Regions from separate parts of the Streptomyces sp. NPDC048111 genome, predicted to be linked through region 1. Evidence: riboswitches for the same ligand, from Rfam matches in the RefSeq annotation. Region 1 holds a riboswitch; each other region holds the start of a gene.
The links. Region 1 has a riboswitch for cobalamin ahead of ACGF3I_RS27850 (ABC transporter substrate-binding protein). Riboswitches for the same ligand answer to the same signal wherever they lie in the genome.
Positions count from the first base shown of each region.

Region 2: linked by a shared signal. The riboswitch ahead of ACGF3I_RS13790 (ribonucleoside-diphosphate reductase subunit alpha) and the one ahead of ACGF3I_RS27850 (ABC transporter substrate-binding protein) in region 1 are both predicted to bind cobalamin.
Region 3: linked by a shared signal. The riboswitch ahead of ACGF3I_RS28245 (cobalamin biosynthesis protein) and the one ahead of ACGF3I_RS27850 (ABC transporter substrate-binding protein) in region 1 are both predicted to bind cobalamin.
Region 4: linked by a shared signal. The riboswitch ahead of ACGF3I_RS17675 (HoxN/HupN/NixA family nickel/cobalt transporter) and the one ahead of ACGF3I_RS27850 (ABC transporter substrate-binding protein) in region 1 are both predicted to bind cobalamin.

Region 1 is NZ_JBIDBD010000024.1:46,979-52,193, forward strand. It holds gene ACGF3I_RS27840 (amino acid permease) at 1-1,181, shown strand, start outside; gene ACGF3I_RS27845 (Mov34/MPN/PAD-1 family protein) at 1,266-1,688, shown strand; cobalamin riboswitch at 1,745-1,877, shown strand; gene ACGF3I_RS27850 (ABC transporter substrate-binding protein) at 1,911-2,885, shown strand; gene ACGF3I_RS27855 (FecCD family ABC transporter permease) at 2,923-3,951, shown strand; gene ACGF3I_RS27860 (ABC transporter ATP-binding protein) at 3,986-4,813, shown strand; gene ACGF3I_RS27865 (putative leader peptide) at 4,880-5,008, shown strand; gene ACGF3I_RS27870 (MoaD/ThiS family protein) at 5,118-5,215, shown strand, end outside.
Region 2 is NZ_JBIDBD010000006.1:125,146-130,360, reverse strand. It holds gene def (peptide deformylase) at 1-549, shown strand, start outside; gene ACGF3I_RS13795 (ribonucleotide-diphosphate reductase subunit beta) at 619-1,632, opposite strand; gene ACGF3I_RS13790 (ribonucleoside-diphosphate reductase subunit alpha) at 1,632-4,010, opposite strand; cobalamin riboswitch at 4,136-4,280, opposite strand; gene ACGF3I_RS13785 (Uma2 family endonuclease) at 4,379-4,963, shown strand; gene mctP (monocarboxylate uptake permease MctP) at 5,033-5,215, opposite strand, start outside.
Region 3 is NZ_JBIDBD010000025.1:28,162-33,376, forward strand. It holds gene ACGF3I_RS28235 (putative cobaltochelatase) at 1-1,093, opposite strand, end outside; gene ACGF3I_RS28240 (cobyric acid synthase) at 1,146-2,651, opposite strand; gene ACGF3I_RS28245 (cobalamin biosynthesis protein) at 2,633-3,589, opposite strand; cobalamin riboswitch at 3,684-3,825, opposite strand; gene ACGF3I_RS28250 (hypothetical protein) at 3,936-4,160, opposite strand; gene ACGF3I_RS28255 (anion permease) at 4,192-5,215, opposite strand, start outside.
Region 4 is NZ_JBIDBD010000009.1:88,304-93,518, reverse strand. It holds gene ACGF3I_RS17680 (ABC transporter ATP-binding protein) at 1-659, shown strand, start outside; gene ACGF3I_RS17675 (HoxN/HupN/NixA family nickel/cobalt transporter) at 710-1,819, opposite strand; cobalamin riboswitch at 1,848-2,046, opposite strand; gene ACGF3I_RS17670 (ArsR/SmtB family transcription factor) at 2,229-2,615, shown strand; gene ACGF3I_RS17665 (hypothetical protein) at 2,776-3,057, opposite strand; gene ACGF3I_RS17660 (ArsC/Spx/MgsR family protein) at 3,176-3,535, shown strand; gene ACGF3I_RS17655 (Gfo/Idh/MocA family protein) at 3,650-4,564, opposite strand; gene glnII (glutamine synthetase) at 4,841-5,215, shown strand, end outside.

The DNA of each region.
Region 1 (5,215 bases):
GCCCGGTGTCGGGCTCCTTCTCGGAGTACGCCCGTGAGTTCGTCGGGCCGTTCTGGGGCTATGTGACCGGCTGGACGTACTGGCTCTTCTGGGTCGTCACCGGCATCACCGAAGTCACCGCGGCCGCCCAGTACATGTCCTATTGGACACATGGCAGCATCCCGCAATGGGTCTACGCCCTGATCTTCACGCTGATCCTCTACGCCGTGAACCTCATCTCCGTGAAGCTCTTCGGTGAGCTGGAGTTCTGGTTCTCCATGGTCAAGGTGACCGCCATCGTCGGCATGATCCTGATCTGCGCCGGCATCCTGACCGTCGGCTTCTCGGACGCGGCGGACACCGCCACCGTCGCCAACCTGTGGAACGACCACGGCTTCTTCCCCAAGGGCATCGGCGGCACGCTGATGACCCTGCAGATCGTGATGTTCGCCTTCCTCGCCGTCGAGCTGGTCGGTGTGACCGCGGGCGAGTCCAAGGACCCCGAGAAGACGCTGCCGAAGGCCATCAACACCGTCCCGTGGCGCATCGCCGTCTTCTACATCGGCGCCCTGGTCATGATCCTTTCGGTCGTCCCGTGGCACGAGTTCACCCCGGACGTGAGCCCCTTCGTCGCCGCCTTCCAGAAGATGGGCCTCGGTATCGGCGCCGGCATCGTCAACTTCGTCGTCCTGACCGCCGCGCTGTCCTCCTGCAACTCGGGCATGTACTCCACCGGCCGCATGCTGCGCGACCTCGCGCTCAACGGCCAGGGCCCGAAGGTCCTGACCAAGCTCACCAAGAGCGGCACCCCGCTGGTCGGCACCACGGTCTCCGCGGCGCTCATGCTGGTCGGTGTCTGGATCAACTACGTTGCCCCCGGCAAGGCCTTTACCTATGTGGTCTCCTTCGCCACGATCTCCGGCATGTGGGCCTGGATCATGATCCTGGTCTGCCAGATCCGCTACCGCGCCAAGTCCGACCGGGGCGAGCTCCCGCAGTCCAGCTTCCGCGCCCCGGGCGCCCCCTGGACCAGCTGGTTCGCGCTCATCTTCATCTTCCTGGTCATCGTGATGATGGGCGTCGACAAGGACTCCCGCGTCTCGCTGTACTGCGCGCCGCTGTGGGGCCTGATCCTCGGGGTCTCCTACCTGGTCCTCAAGGCCAAGAACCCCGAGAACAAGGCGTTCGCCAAGCGCAGCTGATGCGCTGACCTGCCGCTTCTCACCATGCGGGCCGTTCCGTATCGTCCTTCGATACGGAACGGCCCGTCTGCTTATCCTTGCCGCATGCTGACCATCACCCAGGCCCTGTACGACCAGCTCGTGGCGCACGCCCGCGCCGACCACCCCGACGAGGCGTGCGGTGTGGTCGCGGGCCCGGCGGGCACCGGCCGCGCCGAGCGCTTCGTCCCGATGCTGAACGCGGCGCGCTCGCCCACGTTCTACGAGTTCGACTCGCAGGACCTGCTGAAGCTCTACCGCGAGATGGACGACCGCGACGAGGAGCCGGTGATCGTCTACCACTCCCACACCGCCACCGAGGCCTACCCCTCGCGCACCGACGTGACGTACGCGAACGAGCCGGGCGCCCACTACGTCCTGGTCTCCACCGCGGACACGGACGGGGCCGGCGAGTTCCAGTTCCGCTCGTACCGCATCGTGGACGGTGTGATCACGGAGGAAGACGTAAGGGTCGTAGAGGCCTACTGAGGGATACCGGGGCCCGGAGATCGCGCATACTGTCCGGAGACGCACACGATCGACCACGCACATGATCAACGGGCGGTAGGACCCAGGAAGCCGGTGCGAATCCGGCACGGTCCCGCCACTGTGACCGGCTCCGCGCGCGCCGCGGAGCCGGGAGCCAGGAACTGACCTGCCGCCTTCTCCCGACGACAGGGGACGTGGAAATCCCCTTGGAGGAGCTCAGCCATGTCCTGGCGCCGCGCGGCCCTGGCCGCCGCCCTGCTGTTCCCGCTCGCCTCGTGCACCACGCGGGCCGAGCCCGAGGCCGCCCGCGCCACCGCGCCCGGCTTTCCGTACACCGTCACCAACTGCGGGGTGACGACCACGTTCACCGAGCCCCCGAAGCGGGCCGTGACGATGAACCAGCACGCCACCGAGGTGATGCTCGCCCTCGGCCTCGCCAAGTCCCTGGCCGGCACGGCCTACCTGGACGACGCGGTCCTGCCGCGGTACGCGGCCGACTACCGCTCCGTCCCGGTCCTGGCCGCCCAGTACCCCTCCTACGAAAAGCTCCTGGCCGCCAACCCGGACTACGTCTACGGCGGTTACGCCTCGGCGTTCGCCGCCGGCGAGGGCCGCGGTCGCGAGGCACTCGCCAAGAGCGGCATCAAGACCCGCCTCAACGTGGAGAACTGCCCCAAGGGCCCGGCCACCACGATGGACGACGTGTACCAGGAGGTCCGCGAGGTCGGCCGCACCTTCGGGGTGCCCGAGCGGGCCGAGGCATGGGTGAAGGAGGCCGAGGCCACCAACGCGAAGGCGACCCCCACGGGCGGGGCGCCCGTCCCCGTCTTCGTCTACGACAGCGGCGACAAGACGGCGTTCACCGTCGGCGGCAAGGGCATCGGCAACGACATCGTGCGGCGGGCCGGCGGTCGCAACGTGTTCGCCGACGACCTCAAGGGCGCCTCCTTCGGTGACGCGAGCTGGGAGAACGTGGTGGCCCGCGCCCCCCGGACCATCCTGATCCTGGACTACGGCGGCACGAGCGTGGAGGCGAAGAAGAAGCGCCTGCGCGACGACCCGGCCCTCGCCTCCGTCCCCGCCGTCAAGAACGACAGCTTCGCGGTGCTGCCCCTGTCCGACATGGTCACGGGCGTCCGCGCACCCGGCGCAGTGACGAAACTGGCGGCGCAGCTGCGGGCGGGGGCCGGGCAGTGAGGTCGGCGGACGGCGCCGCCGAGGAAGGGACCCGGACGTGACCGGGCGGCTGCGCTACGCCGGGCTGCTCGCCGCGCTCGGCCTCGTGCTGCTGGCCGCCGCCACCGCCGGGCTCGCGCTCGGCTCGGTGCGGATTCCGACCGGGCAGGTGCTCGACATCGTCACCGGTGCCGCCGGGCCCTCCCCGTACCGCACGATCGTCCTTGAGGTCAGGGCGCCCCGCGTCGTGCTGGGGGCGGTCACCGGGGCGGGCCTCGCCGTCATCGGCACCGTGCTCCAGGCCCTCGTGCGCAACCCGCTCGCCGACCCCTTCCTGCTCGGCGTCTCCAGCGGCGCCTCCGCCGGGGCCGTCGCCGTGATCGTCCTCGGCGTGGGGGCGGGGGTCGCCACCACCGTGGCCCTGCCCGCCGCCGCCTTCGCGGGGGCCCTGGCCGCGCTCGTCGTCGTGTACGCGCTGGCCCGGCGCGCGGGCTCGCTCACCGGAGGCCGCCTCGTCCTCGCCGGGGTCGCCGTCTCCTACGTCCTGTCCGCCCTCACCAGCCTCATCCTGGTCACCTCCGCGAGCGCCGAACACGTCCAGGAAGTCCTGCACTGGACGCTCGGCGGGCTCGGCGGCGCCCGCTGGGACATGCTCGCCCTGCCCGCCGCGACCCTGGGCCTCGGCACCCTCGCCCTGATCGCCCTGGCCCGCCCGCTCGACCTGCTGCTCGTCGGCGAGGAGGGCGCCACCGTGCTCGGCCTCGACACCGGTCGCTTCCGCGCGGGCGTCTTCGTGCTCGCCTCGCTGCTCACCGGCGTCCTCGTCGCGTACACCGGGGCCATCGGCTTCGTCGGCCTGATGGTGCCGCACGCCGCCCGGATGGCCGTCGGCGCCGCCCACCGCACCCTGCTGCCGGTCGCGGCCCTCGGCGGCGCCGGCTTCCTCGTCCTGGCCGACCTCGCGGCCCGCACCGTGGCGGCCCCGCGCGACATCCCCGTCGGCGTCCTCACCGCCCTCACCGGCGGCCCGTTCTTCCTGTGGATGCTGCGCGGCCGGGACGCCCGCGCGGAAGGCGGCCCGGCATGACGACCCTGCGCGCCCGCGCGGAAGGCAGCCCCGCATGACGACCCTGCGCACCGACGCCCTGACCTACACCACCCCCCAGGGCCGGACCCTGCTCCGCGACATCACCCTGGAGGCCGCCCCCGGCGAGACCGTCGGCCTGGTCGGCCCCAACGGCAGCGGCAAGACCACCCTGCTGCGCTGCGTCTACGCCACCCTGCGCCCCACCGCGGGACGCGTCCTGCTCGACGGCGCCGATCTGCACGCGCTGCCGGCCAGGGCCCGCGCCCGCCGCATCGCCACCGTCCCGCAGGACTCCGGCGCCGCCGGCATCGAGCTCACCGTCCGCGAGATCGTCGCCATGGGCCGCTCCCCGCACCACCGCTTCTGGGAGGCCGACACCGCCGCCGACGACGCCCTGGTGCGCGAGGCGCTGGCCCGCGTCGGCATCGCCGGCCTCGCCGGGCGGCCCTTCCCGTCGCTGTCCGGCGGCGAGCGCCAGCGTGCCCTGGTGGCCCGGGCCCTGGTCCAGGAGCCGGACGTCGTCGTCCTGGACGAGCCGACCAACCACCTCGACATCCGCTACCAGCTCGAAGTCCTGTCCCTGATAAGGGAGTTGGGCACCACCAACCTGCTCGCACTGCACGACCTGAACCTCGCCGCGTACTACTGCGACCGCATCTGCGTCCTGGACGGCGGCCGGATCGTCGCCGCCGGAGCACCCGCCGAGGTCCTGACGGCCGAGCTCCTCGCGGCGGTGTACGGGGTGAACGCCGAGGTGGGCATCCACCCGGCGACCGGCGCTCCCACCGTGGTCTACCTGCCGCCCGACCGCGCCACGACCGCGTCCGGGGCCCGGCCCGAACCCCGTGCGACCACATCCTGAGCAAGATCCGTCCATGATGCGAGATCACATTCCGGGAAGCGGGCCGGGAATCTATACGATGACCCCATGGTTTCGAACGACGTGAGCGACAAGACGCCGAGCAGTGGCCCCGCCCTGCTGCTCGTGGCGCGGCTGCACGTCGACCTGTGCCGTCTCGCCAGCGCGATCTGTACGGCCCGCGCAGCCGCGCTCTGACGCCGCGCGCCCCGCACCGAAGCACCACCGCACGCCCCCGGCGTGCGGCGCGCGGACCCGAGTCCGAGCCGCGCCCCCTGCCTCTTCCTTCCGATCAGGAGCCCACGCCATGGCCATCGAGGTCCGCATCCCGACCATCCTCCGCACCTACACCGACGGCGCCAAGGCCGTCGAGGGCAGCGGTGCCACCCTCGCCGACCTGTTCAA
Region 2 (5,215 bases), on a different contig from region 1:
CACCGCGAGCGCGGCACCGCCCGTCCGATCACGGTGGTCGGCAACCCGGTGCTCCACAAGGAGTGCAAGGACGTCACGGAGTTCGACGGCGAGCTGGCCAAGCTCGTCGACGACATGTTCGCCAGCCAGAAGGCGGCCGAGGGCGTGGGCCTGGCCGCCAACCAGATCGGCGTCGACCTGAAGGTCTTCGTGTACGACTGCCTGGACGACGAGGGCGTGCGTCACGTGGGCGTCGTCTGCAACCCGGTCCTCGTGGAACTCCCGGCGGAACTGCGCGTCCTGGACGAGTCCAACGAGGGCTGCCTCTCGGTGCCGACCGCCTACGCCGAGCTCGCCCGCCCCGACTACGCGGAAGTCACCGGCCAGGACGCCGAGGGCAACCCGGTCAAGGTGCGCGGCACCGGCTACTTCGCCCGCTGCCTCCAGCACGAGACGGACCACCTGTACGGGCGGCTCTACATCGACCGCCTCTCCAAGCGCGACCGCAAGGACGCGCTGAAGCAGATGGAGGAGGGCACCGCCCGCTACGAGACGGTCCCCAACAACTGACGCCCGAGGCCCACGAGTTGAGGCCCCGCCCCCCCTCGGGGGGAGCGGGGCCTCAACTCGTGCTCCGGCCTAGAACTCCTCGTCGAAGCCGACCGAGCCCTCGACCGCCACCTGGTAGGCGGACGGCCGGCGCTCGAAGAAGTTCGTCAGCTCCTGGACGCCCTGGAGCTCCATGAACGAGAACGGGTTGGACGAGCCGTAGACCGCCGGGAAGCCGAGCCGCGTCAGGCGCTGGTCGGCGACGCACTCCAGGTACTCGCGCATCGACTCGGTGTTCATGCCGGGCAGGCCCTCGCCGCACAGGTCACGGCCGAACTGCAGCTCGGCGGCGACCGCCTCCTTCAGCATGTCGGTGACCTGCTGCTCCAGCGCGTCGTCGAAGAGCTCGGGCTCCTCCTTGCGGACGGTGTCCACGACCTCGAAGGCGAAGTTCATGTGCATCGTCTCGTCGCGGAACACCCAGTTGGTGCCGGTCGCGAGCCCGTGCAGCAGCCCCCGGCTGCGGAACCAGTAGACATAGGCGAAGGCGCCGTAGAAGAACAGGCCCTCGATGCACGCCGCGAAGCAGATCAGGTTGAGCAGGAAACGGCGGCGGTCGGCCTTGGTCTCCAGCCGGTCGAGCTTCTCGACCTCGTTGATCCACTTGAAGCAGAACTGCGCCTTCTCGCGGATCGAGGGGATCTCCTCGACGGCGTCGAACGCGGCGGCGCGGTCCTCCGGGTCGGGCAGATAGGTGTCGAGCAGCGTCAGGTAGAACTGGACGTGCACGGCCTCCTCGAAGAGCTGGCGGCTCAAGTACAGCCGCGCCTCGGGGGAGTTGATGTGCTTGTAGAGCGTGAGCACCAGGTTGTTGGAGACGATCGAGTCGCCCGTCGCGAAGAACGCGACCAGCCGGCCGATCATGTGCTGCTCGCCCGGCGTCAGCTTCGCGAGGTCGGCGACGTCGGAGTGGAGGTCGACCTCCTCCACGGTCCAGGTGTTCTTGATCGCGTCCCGGTAGCGCTCGTAGAAGTCCGGGTAGCGCATGGGACGCAGCGTCAGTTCGAAGCCCGGGTCGAGCAGGTTCTTGTTCTCGGTGGTCATTACTGGCAGGCCTCGCAGGACTCGGGGTTTTCCAGGGAGCAGGCCATCGCGTCGGCGTCGGGGGCCGCCTGCTGGACGGGGATCGTGGCGGCCTGGGCGGCGCGGGCGATGCGGGTCGCCGGGCGGGAGCGCAGGTAGTACGTCGTCTTCAGGCCCTGCTTCCAGGCGTACGCGTACATCGACGACAGCTTGCCGATGGTGGGCGTCTCCAGGAACAGGTTCAGCGACTGCGACTGGTCGAGGAAGGGGGTGCGGGCGGCGGCCATGTCGATCAGGGCGCGCTGCGGAATCTCCCACGCCGTGCGGTACAGGGCGCGCACGTCGGCCGGGATCCAGTTGAAGTCCTGCACCGAGCCGCTGGCCTCGCGCAGCGCCTCGCGGGACTGCGCGTCCCACACGCCGAGGTTCTTGAGCTCCTCCACCAAGTAGCCGTTCACCTGGAGGAATTCACCGCTCAGCGTCTCGCGCTTGAACAGGTTGGAGACCTGCGGCTCGATGCACTCGTAGACGCCGGCGATGGAGGCGATGGTCGCGGTCGGGGCGATGGCGAGGAGCAGCGAGTTGCGCAGGCCGACCTTGGCGATGCGCTCGCGCAGGGCGGCCCACCGCTCCGGCCAGGTCAGCTCGACGTCGTAGTGGTCGGGGTGCAGTACCCCGCGCGCGGTGCGGGTCTTGTCCCACGCCGGGAGTGGGCCGGACCTCTCGGCGAGGTCGGTGGAGGCCTCGTACGCGGTCAGCATGATCCGCTCGGACAGCCTGGTGGACAGGGCCTTCGCCTCGGCGGAGTCGAAGGGCAGCCGCAGCTTGAAGAAGACGTCCTGGAGGCCCATCGCACCCAGGCCCACCGGGCGCCACCGGGCGTTGGAGCGGCCGGCCTGCTCGGTCGGGTAGAAGTTGATGTCCACGACCCGGTCGAGGAAGGTCACCGCGGTGCGGACGGCCTCGTCCAGGCGCTCCCAGTCGATGTCGTGGGAGGCGGTGTCGACGAACGCGCCGAGGTTGACCGAGCCGAGGTTGCACACGGCCGTCTCGCCGTCGTCGGTCACCTCCAGGATCTCGGTGCACAGGTTGGAGGAGTGGACCGTGTGGCCGGGCTCCGCCGTCTGGTTGGCGGTGCGGTTGGAGGCGTCCTTGAACGTCATCCAGCCGTTGCCGGTCTGGGCGAGGGTGCGCATCATGCGGCCGTACAGGTCACGGGCCGGCATGGTCTTGCGGGCCAGCCCCGCCTCCTCGGCCCTGCGGTAGGCGGCGTCGAACTCCTCGCCCCACAGGTCGACCAGCTCGGGCACGTCGGCCGGCGAGAACAGCGACCAGGTGCCGTCGGCGTCGACCCGGCGCATGAACTCGTCGGGGATCCAGTGCGCGAGGTTCAGGTTGTGCGTACGGCGCTGGTCCTCACCGGTGTTGTCGCGCAGCTCCAGGAACTCCTCGATGTCGGAGTGCCAGGTCTCCAGGTACACCGCGGCCGCGCCCTTGCGCCGGCCGCCCTGGTTGACCGCGGCCACCGAGGCGTCCAGCGTCTTGAGGAACGGGACGATGCCGTTGGAGTGGCCGTTGGTGCCCCGGATCAGCGAACCGCGGCCGCGGATGCGGGAGTACGAGAGGCCGATGCCGCCCGCGTGCTTGGACAGGCGGGCCACCTGGTGGTAGCGGTCGTAGATCGAGTCGAGCTCGTCGAGCGGCGAGTCCAGCAGGTAGCAGGACGACATCTGGGGGTGCCGGGTGCCGGAGTTGAAGAGCGTGGGGGAGGACGGCAGGTAGTCCAGGCGGCTCATCAGGCCGTACAGGGACGCCACGTCGTCCAGCGCGCGCACCGACTCGTCCTCGGCGAGGCCGCAGGCCACCCGCAGCATGAAGTGCTGCGGGGTCTCGACGACCTTGCGGGTGATCGGGTGGCGCAGCAGGTAGCGCGAGAAGAGGGTGCGCAGGCCGAAGTAGCCGAAGCGGTCGTCCGCGCCGTCGGCGAGGGCGGCGTCGAGCAGCGCGTCGAGACGGGCGCCGTGGGCGCGCACGAAATCGGCGGTGCGGTCGGCGATCAGGCCCTCGCGGTGGCCGACCCCGACCGAGGAGGAGAACGACACCGCGCCCTGGGAGGCGGCCTCTTCGGCGATGGTGATCGTCAGGAGCCGGGCGGCGAGGCGCGAGTAGGCCGGGTCCTCGGAGATGAGCCCCGCGGCCGCCTCGGTGGCCAGTTCACGCAACTCGGCCTCGCCGGAGCGGGCGTTGCGGCCCCGCAGCGCCGCTGCGGCGACCCGGCCCGGGTCGGTGTCCGCGAGGTCGGCGGTCAGCTCCGTCAGGGTCCGCAGCAGCGCGGTCCCGGGGGCATCCGCGAGCTCATCGGTGATCGCTGAAGCGGGATCCGCTGGGGCGATGGTCACGTGGGGGCACTCCCTCGCTCGGCACGGGGCCCGCGCGGGAGGGCGTCGGCGCGCGTCGGGGCAGCCCGCAGCGCGTCGTCCACCGGCCCAACCGCGAGGCCCGGACGTCTGGCACCCGGATCGGACGAACCGGATGCGCCATCGGCAGGTCTTCGGACTCGGCCCGTACAAAGGGGTACGGGTCATACCGTTGCGGGACAGTTCCGGATTCACACCGGATTCCCCTGCGGCGACAGCGAGCACGAGCATACATGTGGGGGGCGCCATGGACGGCGCCCCCCACATGTTGTGTCGTCCGTCGGTCTACCGCTGATTGTCGTAGGGCTCCGCTATCGTCGGTGACAGAGCGCTGAAGGAGGCGATCCACCGTGACCGTGGCGACTGACCGGCCCCACATGCCGACCGAGGATTTCGAGGCCCTTGCGCGTATGGCGTCCCGGGAGATGGAGGGAACGCGCCTGGAGTTCATCGACGGGATCGTGAGGAGCAAGGCCATGCCGGACGGTGACCACGGGCGCATCATCCAGTGGCTCACGCGCATCTGCGTACAGCATCGACCGGAGCTGTGGTTGCATCCGGGGCAGGGGATCAAGGCTCAGCAGTACCGGGCGGGGCGGGCGATCCCGGACGGGGCGCTCGCGCCATCCGATGCCTTCGTCGGTCAGGGCGACTGGGTGGAACCCGAAGCCGTCCTCATGGTGGTCGAGGTGACTTCGTGGGACTCCGACACCCACCGGCGGGACCACGTCGAGAAGCCACGCGCCTACGCGGAGACCGGCATCCCTGTATACCTGCTCATCGACCGGGCCAAATGCGAGGTCTCCGTCTACAGCCAGCCCAACGGCCGTCGGTACGAGAGTGTCCACATCGTGCCGTACGGCACGGACATTGCGCTCCCTGACCCCGTCGGCATCACCCTCCAGACCGAGCGGCTCAAGGACTGGGTGCGCTGATCGGTGCACACGAAAGGGCCGCCGCACCTCCGCAGGTGCGGCGGCCCTTTCGTGTGTCGACAGCAGAACTCAGTGCGCCGTGCCCGCCGTCGCCGGGGGCAGCTCCGTGGCGACGCCCGGGTCGCCGGCGTCCGCCGTGTAGTCCTGGGGCGAGGTCTCGTCGATGCCGTCGGGGGCCTTCACGGCGCGCAGGACGAAGGTCAGGACCACGGTGACCACCACGTTCAGGACGAACGCCGTGAGGCCGATGTA
Region 3 (5,215 bases), on a different contig from region 1:
GCGGGACGCCGCCTCCGCCACCGCCGTCCGGGCCCTCGGGGCCCGGGTCCGGATCGTCGTCCCCGTCCGCACCCTCGTCCTCGCCCCGGAACTGCTCCAGGGTCTCGTCGAGCTTGTCCTCGTCGAGGCCCGGCGCGTCGAACGGGTTGCGCCTGCGGCGGTGCGGCAGCGCGAGCAGCGCCGCCTGCCGGACGTCCTCGCTGCTGACCTCGGTGCGCCCGGCCCACGCGGCGAGGGCGGCGGCGGTGCGGGCCATCACGATGTCGGCCCGCATCCCGTCGACCTCGAACGCGGCGCAGGTGGCCGCGATCTGGAGCAGCGCCGCGTCGCCGAGCATGACCGAGGGCAGCAACTCCCGTGCCGCCGCGATGCGTTCGCGCAGCGCGCTCTCCTCGTCGGCCCAGCGCGCGGCGAAGGCGGCCGGGTCGTCGTCGTACGCGAGCCGGCGGCGCACCACCTCGACCCGCTGCCCGGGCTCGCGCGAGGCCGAAACCTCGACGGTCAGGCCGAACCGGTCGAGCAACTGCGGGCGCAGCTCGCCCTCTTCGGGGTTCATCGTGCCGACGAGCAGGAACCGCGCGGCGTGCCGTACCGAGACGCCCTCGCGCTCGACGTAGGACGAGCCCATGGCGGCGGCGTCGAGCAGCAGGTCGATGAGGTGGTCGTGCAGCAGGTTGACCTCGTCGACGTACAGGATGCCGCGGTGCGCGTCCGCGAGCAGGCCCGGCTCGAAGGACTTCACGCCCTCGCCCAGCGCCCGCTCGATGTCCAGGGCGCCCACCAGGCGGTCCTCGGACGCGCCCACCGGCAGTTCGACCATCCGGGCCGCGCGGGCCGCGCCCGGGCCGCTCCCGTGCGGCCCGTCCGGGCAGTTCTGGTCGGGTGCGGCGGGGTCGCAGCTGAACCGGCAGCCCGGCACGACGGCCACCTCGGGCAGCAGGTCCGCTAGCGCCCGCACGGCGGTGCTCTTGGCGGTGCCCTTCTCGCCCCGGACCAGAACACCGCCCACGGCCGGGCTGACGGCGTTCAGGAGCAGCGCGAGCCGCAGGTCGTCCATGCCGACGACGGCGGTGAACGGATACCGGGTGCTCATGTGCCGATCTCTCCTTCGAGTAGTGCTGTACGCCGCGGGGTACGCCGGACGGTCACGGCGCCCCCGGCGGGATGAAGGGCAGCCCGGCGGGCGGGCCCTGCTCGATCAGCCGCAACAGGGCGCCGGTGTCGGCGTGTTCCTCGATCAGGTCGCCGAGCCGGTCGAGCTGCTCCTCGCGCAGCGCGCCGAACGAGGTGTCGGGCGCGGGCACGAAACGCCGGCCCGCGTCCCGCGCGACCCGCTCCAGGAACCGGCGCCGGAATCCGTCGCTCTCCAGGGAGCCGTGCCAGTGCGTGCCCCACACCGGGCCCACCCGGCAGCCGTCCAAGAAGGCTTCGCCGCCCAGGACCTGGGCCACCCCGTGGTGGATCTCGTAGCCCTCGACCCGCTCGCCGAGTGCCTCCCCGACGGGCCGCGCCAGGGTCTTGCCGGCCGCGAACCGCACCCGCAGGGGCAGCAGTCCGAGCCCGGGCACCGAGCCCGCCTTCGACTCGACCTCGTCCTCGATGTGCTCGCCGAGCAGCTGGAAGCCGCCGCAGATGCCGAGCACCGGGCGGCCCGCGGCGGCCCGGCGGGCGATCTCCGCGGCCAGGCCCCGCTCGCGCAGCCACTCCAGGGCGCGCACGGTGCCGCGGGTGCCCGGCACCACCACGAGATCGGCGTCGGTGAGCTCCTCGGGCCGGTCCACGAACCGCACGACCACACCGGGTTCGGCCGCCAGCGCGTCCACGTCGGTGAAGTTGGACATCAGCGGAACCGCGCACACCGCGACGCGCAGCACGTCCTCGCCGACCGGCGGCGCCACCACCGACTCGCGCACCGCTCCGCGCATCGACACGCGAAGGCCGTCCTCCTCGTCGATCCCGAGCCCGTGGGCGTAGGGGAGGATCCCGTAGGTGTGCCGTCCGGTGAGACCGCGCAGCATCTCGATGCCGGGTTCGAGGAGCGTCACGTCGCCGCGGAACTTGTTGACGACGTACCCCGCGACCAGCGCCTGGTCCTCGGGGCTCAGCAGGGCCGTGGTCCCGAAGAACGAGGCGAACACGCCGCCGCGGTCGATGTCGCCGACCACCACCACGGGCAGCCGCGCGGCCCGGGCGATGCCCATGTTGACGATGTCGGTGCGCCGCAGGTTGATCTCGGCCGGGCTGCCCGCCCCCTCGCAGATCACCGCGTCATAGGTGTCCCGCAGTTCGGCCAGGCAGTCGAGGACGGTGCCGAGCAGCGCCTGCTGGCGTCCGCCGTGGTAGCCGCGGGCGCTCAGCTCGCCCACCGGTCTGCCCATCAGGACGACCTGGCTGGAGCGGTCGCTGCCGGGCTTGAGCAGCACCGGGTTCATCAGCGCGGTCGGCTCCACCCGGGACGCCTGCGCCTGCATCGCCTGGGCCCGGCCGATCTCCGCGCCCTCGCGCGTCACGAACGAGTTGAGCGACATGTTCTGCCCCTTGAAGGGCGCGACCTTGACGCCCTGGCGCACCAGCCAGCGGCAGATCCCGGCCGTGACGACGCTCTTGCCCGCGTCCGAGGTCGTGCCGGCGATCAGCAGCCCGCCACCCATGTACGTCCCTTCCTCACAGCGGCCCGCGCCGCGACGGCGGTGGCCAGCGTCAGCCAGCCCACCGTGCGCGAGAGCCGCACCGCCCGTTCGATGTCCGCGACGCCGACCGCCCGCCCCGGTGCGTTCAGGACCGGCCGGTGCTCGACGCGCCCCGCGTAGGAGAGCGTGCCGCCCAGGCGCACGCCGAGGGCCCCGGCGAACGAGGCTTCCACCGGGCCCGCGTTGGGGCTCGGATGCCGGCCGGCGTCGGAGCGCCAGGCGCGTAGCGCGCCCCGGGTGTCCGGGCCGGCCAGCGCCGCCAGGACGGCGGTGAGGCGGGCGCCCGGCCAGCCCGCCACGTCGTCCAGGCGGGCCGAGGCCCAGCCGTACCGGCGGTGGCGGGGCGATTTGTGCCCGACCATCGCGTCCAGGGTGTTGACCGCGCGGAAGCCCACCAGGCCCGGCACGCCCGCGAGCGCGCCCCACACCAGGGCGCCGACGACCGCGTCCGAGGTGTTCTCGGCGACGGATTCGACGACCGCGCGCGCGACGCCGTCGGCGTCGAGGGACTGCGGGTCGCGGCCGCACAGGTGCGGCAGGCGCTCGCGGGCCACCTCGACGTCGCCGGCGGCCAGCGCGCCGCCGATGGCGCGTGCCTCGCGGCCCAGCGAGGTGCCGCCGACCACCGTCCAGGTGGCGGCGGCGGTCAGCGCGGCGGCGGCGAGCGGCCTGCCGCGCACGGCACGACGGGCGAGGGCGGCGGCGCCCGTGGCGCCGCCCGCGCACACCAGGGTGTGCAGGGCGCCCCAGCCGCGGTGGTCGCGCCACAGGAGGCGCTCGACGGCGCCGGCGGCCCGGCCGAAGGCGGCGACGGGATGGCCGCGGCGCGGATCGCCGAACAGGAGGTCGCCGAGGAGTCCGGCGGTGACGCCGTGGACGAAGACGCGATCGGCCCGCATCGTCAGCGCGCCCGGGCGTCGCGGAGGGGGCCGGAAGGTCTTGACGGGCAGGAGCGCATGGCGGTGTGTCCTCACTCAGGGTGTCCGCGCCCTGGTTCGACGTGACCGGCGGTGAGAGTTCCTGGCTCGCGGGGACGACTCCCCGGTGACAGTGGCGGGACCGCGCCGGATTCGCACCGGCTTCCTCTTCTGCCGCCGTAGCTGGCCGGTGCAGTCCACCACGCTGTGAGAACACCCGTCAACTTGCTGTTGACCTGCGGCGCGAGAGAGTGTGCGGCGTCACGGCGAACCGCCCTCGGGCCGGGGCCCAAGGGCGGTTGCGGTGGTGCGCGGTGCGGTGCGCGTGTCAGGCGACGATCAGATGGATCCCGTACGCCACGGCCGCCGCGCAGAGCGCGAAGCAGGTGTACGCCCCGGCGCGGGCCACGGCGGCGTTGCCCGCGGTGCCGGACGCCGCGGCCTCCCGCTTGGTGAGGCCGACGATGCCGAGGGTGAACAGGCCCACGAGGCCGACGGTCACCGCGAGGCTGACGCCGAAGACGGAGCCGAGAGCTGCCCAGTCGATGTGCATGAGGATTCCTTGGGTGAGCGGAGTTCCGGGGTCAGACCGCGGCCGGGGTGGGCGGGTCGACGGGGGCCGGGGCCTGGATGGTGGCCCGCAGCTCGGTCGACGCGACGGCCAGGCCGGTGGGCGGCGGGGTGACCGCGGCGATCGCGGTGGTGATGACACCGGCGGGCTCGGCCGCGGGGGCCTCGTCGGCGGTGACGTTGTGCGCGTCGACCGGCTCGCGGCGCGACAGCTTCCAGATGGTGCCCGAGCCCGCGATCAGCAGGACCGCGACGGCGGCGATGCCCCAGGTGCCCTGCTGGGTGAGGAACTCCGCGCCCGCGCCGACCAGTCCGGCGGCCGGCAGCGTCAGGATCCAGGCGACGGCCATCCGGCTCGCCGTGGACCAGCGGACCACCCCGCCCTTGCGGCCGAGGCCCGCGCCCATGACGGAGCCCGAGCAGACCTGGGTGGTGGAGAGCGAGAAGCCGATGTGCGAGGAGGCGAGGATGACGGTGGCGGCGCCGGTCTGGGCGGCGAAGCCCTGCGGCGGGCGCAGCTCGGTCAGGCCCTTGCCCAGGGTGCGGATGATGCGCCAGCCGCCGAGGTAGGTGCCCATCGCGATGGCCAGACCGGCCGAGACGATGACCCACAGCGGGGGGTTCGCGCCCGGGTGCAGCACGCCCGCGGTGACCAGGGCGAGGGTGATGATGCCCATCGTCTTCTGGGCGTCGTTGGTGCCGTGGGCGAGCGAGACGAGTCCGGCCGAGGCGATCTGGCCGGCCCGGTATCCCTTGGCGGTGGCCTTCTCGTCGGTGTTGCGGTTGATCCGGTAGGTGAGCCGGGTGGCCAGCATCGCGGCGATGCCCGCGACGACGGGGGCGGCGACCGCGGGGAGCAGCACCTTGGTGACGACGGTCGAGCCGTTGACGGACGACCAGCCGGCCGACATGACCGCGGCGCCGATGAGGCCGCCGAACAGCGCGTGCGAGGAACTGGAGGGCAGCCCGAGCAGCCAGGTCAGAAGGTTCCACAGGATGGCACCGACCAGGGCCGCGAAGATGACTTCGGTGCGGATC
Region 4 (5,215 bases), on a different contig from region 1:
ACCTGCCGAGCGAGGGCGCCGTGACCTGGGACGGCGTCGCGCTGGAGGAGTGCGATCCGCTCGCCCTGTGGCGCCGGACGGCCGTGGTGCCGCAGGACTTCGCGCACTGGCCGATGTCCGCCCGTGACAACATCACGCTCGGCCAGCCGCACGGCGGCGACGCGGCGGTGACCCGGGCGGCCGTCGCCTCCGGCGCCGCGGAGGTCGTCGACGGGCTCCGCAGCGGACTCGACACGCTGCTCGCGCGGGAGTGGTTCGGGGGCGTGGAGCTGTCCGGCGGGCAGTGGCAGCGGATCGCCATCGCCCGCGCCTTCCACCGGCCCGCCGGTCTGCTCGTGATGGACGAGCCGACGAGCGCCCTGGACGCCCGCGCCGAGCACCGCATCTTCACCGGCCTGCGGGCCGTCGCCCGCGACCGTGCGGTGGTCCTGGTGACCCACCGCCTGGCCAACGTCGCCGTCGCGGACCGCATCGTGGTGCTCGACCACGGCCGGGTCGTCCAGGAGGGCACCTTCCCCCAACTCGTCGCGCGGGAGGGCCTGTTCAGGGAGCTGTGGCTGCTGCAGAACGACCGGGGCACGAACGGGGCGAACGGCACGGGCAGCACGAGCGGCGCGGGCGGCGCGGGCGGCACGGGCGGCACGAACGGCACCGGCTGAGCCCGGGGCACCCGGTGCTCAGCCCCGCCCCGCCCCGGGGCACCCCGCGCTCACACCCGTCCCGCCGCCCACTTCTGCTCGACGTTCCCCAGCCGCCAGTACGCCAGCGCCGCCGCCCACACCACCACGAAAAGACCGACGATCACGAAGCCGACGTTGTCCAGGTCAAGGGCCGCGATCCAGCCGCTCACCGGGTCGGTGAGGTCGAACTTCTCGTGCATCACGCCGACGAGTTCGATGGTGCCGATGAAGAAGGCCACCGCGATCGACAGGCCGGTGATGGTGAGGTTGTAGTAAACCTTGCGGACCGGGTTGGAGAACGCCCACTGGTAGGCGAAGTTCATGAACGTGCCGTCGAGCGTGTCGAACAGGCTCATCCCCGCCGCGAACAGCAGCGGCAGGCACAGGATCGCGTACCAGGGCAGTCCGGCGGCGGCGCCCGTGCCGGCCATCACCATCAGGGTGACCTCGGTCGCGGTGTCGAAGCCGAGACCGAAGAGGAAGCCGAGCGGGAACATCTGGCCGGGCCGCGAGATGGACTTGGTGAAGCGGCCGAGGACGCGGTTCATGAACCCTCGTGAGTCCAGGTGCGCTTCGAGCTCCTTCTCGTCGTACGCTCCCGAGCGCATCGCACGGAACACCTTCAGGATGCCGAACAGGGCGACCAGGTTGAGCGCGGCGATGAGGTAGAGGAAGGAGCCGGACGCGGTGGTTCCGACGATGCCGAGCACCTGGTGGGCGCGGGAGTCCTCGTCCATCAGGGTGCCCGCGAGCTGGGCGCCCCCGGCGACGAGGCCGGCCATGACGACGACCACGCTGGAGTGGCCGAGCGCGAACCAGAAGCCGACGGAGACCGGCCGCTTGCCGTCGGCCATCAGCTTGCGGGTGGTGTTGTCGATGGCCGCTATGTGGTCGGCGTCGAAGGCGTGCCGCATACCGAGGGTGTACGCGGTGATGCCGAGTCCGATGCCGTACGTCTTGGTGCCCACCGCGTAGTGCGCGGGGGCGACGAGCAGGAACAGGACGCCGAAGGCGACGACGTGGAGGGCGGCTATCACCGCGAGGAGGACGGCGGTGCGGAGGGTGTCCTCGCGTCGCCAGCGGAAGGAGGGCACGGCGAGGGTGCCCGGGTCGGGGGACGTGCGAACGGGCAGGGTCATGCGGGTCACGCTCCAGCACCTCGTGGATCACTTCGTGAGATGCCGCGGCCGGTCTCCTGGCTGACGGGTGGGTGCCGTCGTCCCGGCCTTCCCGGTCAGGTGGATCCTGGCCAGTGGCGCGCTGGGGGACGACCGCTCCCCGGAACCCCGGGAAACCCGATCACAGTGGCGAGGGCCGCTCCGGTTTCGCACCGGTCTTCCCGAACACCACGGCCAGCCCACCCTAGACGCAGGGGAGTTGCCCGCACAGCTGCACAGCTGTGCAGGTATCGAAGATCACACATCACCGCCTCCCGCCCTCGCGCGGGCACGGGGAACGGCGGGAGGAAGCGGGCGGGAACCGCGGGAGGAAGCGGGCACGGACCGCACCCGGCCGGGAACCGGGGGCGGGCCCTGGAAGGATGGCCGCATGCATCTCGTCCCCGCCGACCGCGCAGGCCACCGCACCATCGACGGCCACCGGGTCTGCGAAGCCATCGCGGCCATCGGCGCCCCGGACCGGGTGCGGGCCTGGGCCGACCGGTTCGCCCTGCTCGCCGACGCCAACCGGCTCGCCCTGCTGCTCGCCCTGCACCGGGCGGGCCCGCTCGCCGTCTCCGACCTGGCGGTGGCCACCGGCATGCGCGACCCCGCCGTCTCGCAGGCGCTGCGGCTGCTGCGGGCGGCCGGGACGGTGGCCGGCGAGAAGGAGGGCCGGGTGGTGCGCTACCGCATCGTCGACGGAGCGACGGCGCGGCTGCTCGACGAGTACGGCGAGCAGGGCGGGTCGGACACATGGGACGCGCTGGACGAATAGGGCAACTGCCCCAAGTGGTTTGTCGGCAACGTCAGTTGAGGTAACCCCGGGAAGAGTTGGTCAGGGGCGTACCGCGGACGCGACGGCCCGGCCGGGGCCGGACCGCCGCTCGGCACTCCTCCTCACCCGGCGACGGACGCGAAGCCGCGCCCCGCCCGGCTCAGCGGCCGTCGTAGATGAGCGCACGCACCATGCGGCACGTCGCTTCCGAGGGCGGGTGGACGCCGATCAGCGCGGCCACCGCGCGTATCGCCCGGTCCGGCGCCTGCTCGGGCCGGTAGACGCCCGTGTCGAGCAGGGCGATGGCCAGGCGCATGGCCTTCAGACGCCGGTTGTGGGACTCGTACCACGCGCGCGGACGCCCGGCGGGCAGCGGCACCTTTCGCAGGGGCTGGAGGGACAGCTGTTTCGGGGCGTGCGAGGTGAGTACGGCAGCGGTCATGGGCATCCTCCTGGGCAGTCGGGAACCCTCACTTACTGCTTCGATTTTACTGGGGGGCACTGACAATCGCCCCTGGCCAGACCGGCTTTGGGGAGCGGGCCCGGGTACCCTGGCGGCCATGGAGATCTGGATCAACCCGGCCTGCTCGAAGTGCCGCAGCGCGGTGGACCTGCTGGACGCGGAGGGCGCCCGGTACACGGTGCGCCGCTATCTGGAGGACGTGCCCTCGCCCGACGAGATCCGCGCCGTGCTCGACCGGCTCGGCCTCGAACCGTGGGACATCACGCGTACACAGGAGGCCGACGCCAAGGAGCTCGGGGTCAAGGACTGGCCGCGGGACGCGGACGCCCGCGAGCGCTGGATCTCCGCGCTCGCCGAGCACCCCAAGCTGATCCAGCGCCCGATCATCACGGCGGACGACGGCACGGCGCTGGTGGCCCGCAGCGAAGAGGCCGTCCGCGACGCACTGTCCCGCTGAGGCGGGGCGGGGCTGGGGGGCTCGGCTGGGGGTGCGGCCCGGGGCGGCGGGGTGCGGTCCTGCCCGGGCCGCCCGGTACCGGCCGCCCGCACCGGCCCCCGCCGGCCCCGCCCCTCAGCGGCCCCGGCCCCGCCCCAACTGCGCCTCCGCGTCCGCCAGAAGCTCGGTCACCCGGGCGCCGAACCGGGCGTCGCACGGGTGCGGCACCCCCGTGCGGGCCGCTTCGAGCAGGGCGTCGATGGCGCTCGCGAACGCGTCGAGCGCACCGCCCCAGCCCGGCATGACCTCGTGGCCCGCCTCGCCCAGGAGCGACACCTCGACGCCCGCGGCGGCCGGCGGCGCGGTGAAACTCAGGTCGGCCGTGCTCGACGCGCCCGAGGCGTGCCGCAGGACCAGGTGGGCGGTGTCGCCCGGGCCCGCCGCGGCCGTCAGGCCGGTGACCTCGCCGAGCACGCCGGTCAGGACGGCCAGCGCGTGCGGGCCGACGTCCCAGAGCGCGCCCTTGTCGCCGCGCCAGGGCGAGGCCGCGTAGGGGCTGCGCTCGGCGCCCGGGGTGAACAGCGACCCGTACCAGCGGGCGTGGCCGGTGAACCAGCCGCCGGCGGCGGCCTGTCGGGCCACCCAGGCCGCGGTCTCCTCGGCGAAGCGCAGCGTGAAGAAGACGACGGAGGCGACACCGGCGCGCTCGGCCGCGTCCGCCACCTCGTGGGCGCCGGCCACCGTGGTGGCGACCGGCTTGTCCAGGAGCAGCTGGCAGCCCGCCGCGGCGGCGCGCACCGCGAGCGGGGCCTGGACGTCCGGCGGCAGGGCGAACGCGACCGCGTCGCAGTCCGCGAACAGCGCGTCCGCGTCCTCGTAGACCGCCACCCCGTGCTCGCGCGCGATCACCGCCGCCGCCTCCGGCCGCCTGCCCCACACCCCTGCGAACGCGACGCCCGGATGCCTGGCGAGCGCGGGGGCGTGGGTGGCCGCGGCCCAGGGGCCGGTGCCGAGGAGACCTATGCGAGGGGTGCTGGCGGTGTGGGTCATGGGACCAGTGTGCCCCGAGTGACGTACGGGGGCGCCGACGGCGGGACGGGGCCCGCGACGTATACGAACCGCCGAGACCTCCGGTGCCGTTCTCGGACGATCCGCACAGGAACGGGCCTCCGGGCCGCTTCCCGCGGCCCCAGGTAACACCGGGTTCACATACGGGCAACGGACGGGAAATCCCGGGGTGTGAGGCTGCGGGGCATACAGCAGCGCCGCAGCGTGGCAGCGCGCAGCACTCCCAGCTCCCGCAGCTCCCCGCAAAGGATGGCTTCCGTGACGTACAAGGCCGAGTACATCTGGATCGACGGCACCGAGCCGACCGCCAAGCTCCGTTCCAAGACGAAGATCATGGCCGGTTCGCCCGTCGCCGCCGAAGAGCTGCCCGTCTGGGGCTTCGACGGGTCCAGCACCAACCAGGCCGAGGGCCACGCATCGGACCGCGTCCTGAAGCCGGTCTTCTCCTGCCCGGACCCGATCCGCGGCGGTGCGAACGTCCTGGTGCTGTGCGAGGTCTTCGACATCGACGGCACGCCCCACGCCTCCAACACCCGTGCGCTGCTGCGCCCGGTGGCCGAGCGGTTCGCCGGCCAGGAGGCGATCTTCGGCATCGAGCAGGAGTACACCTTCTTCGACGGCGCCCGCCCGCTC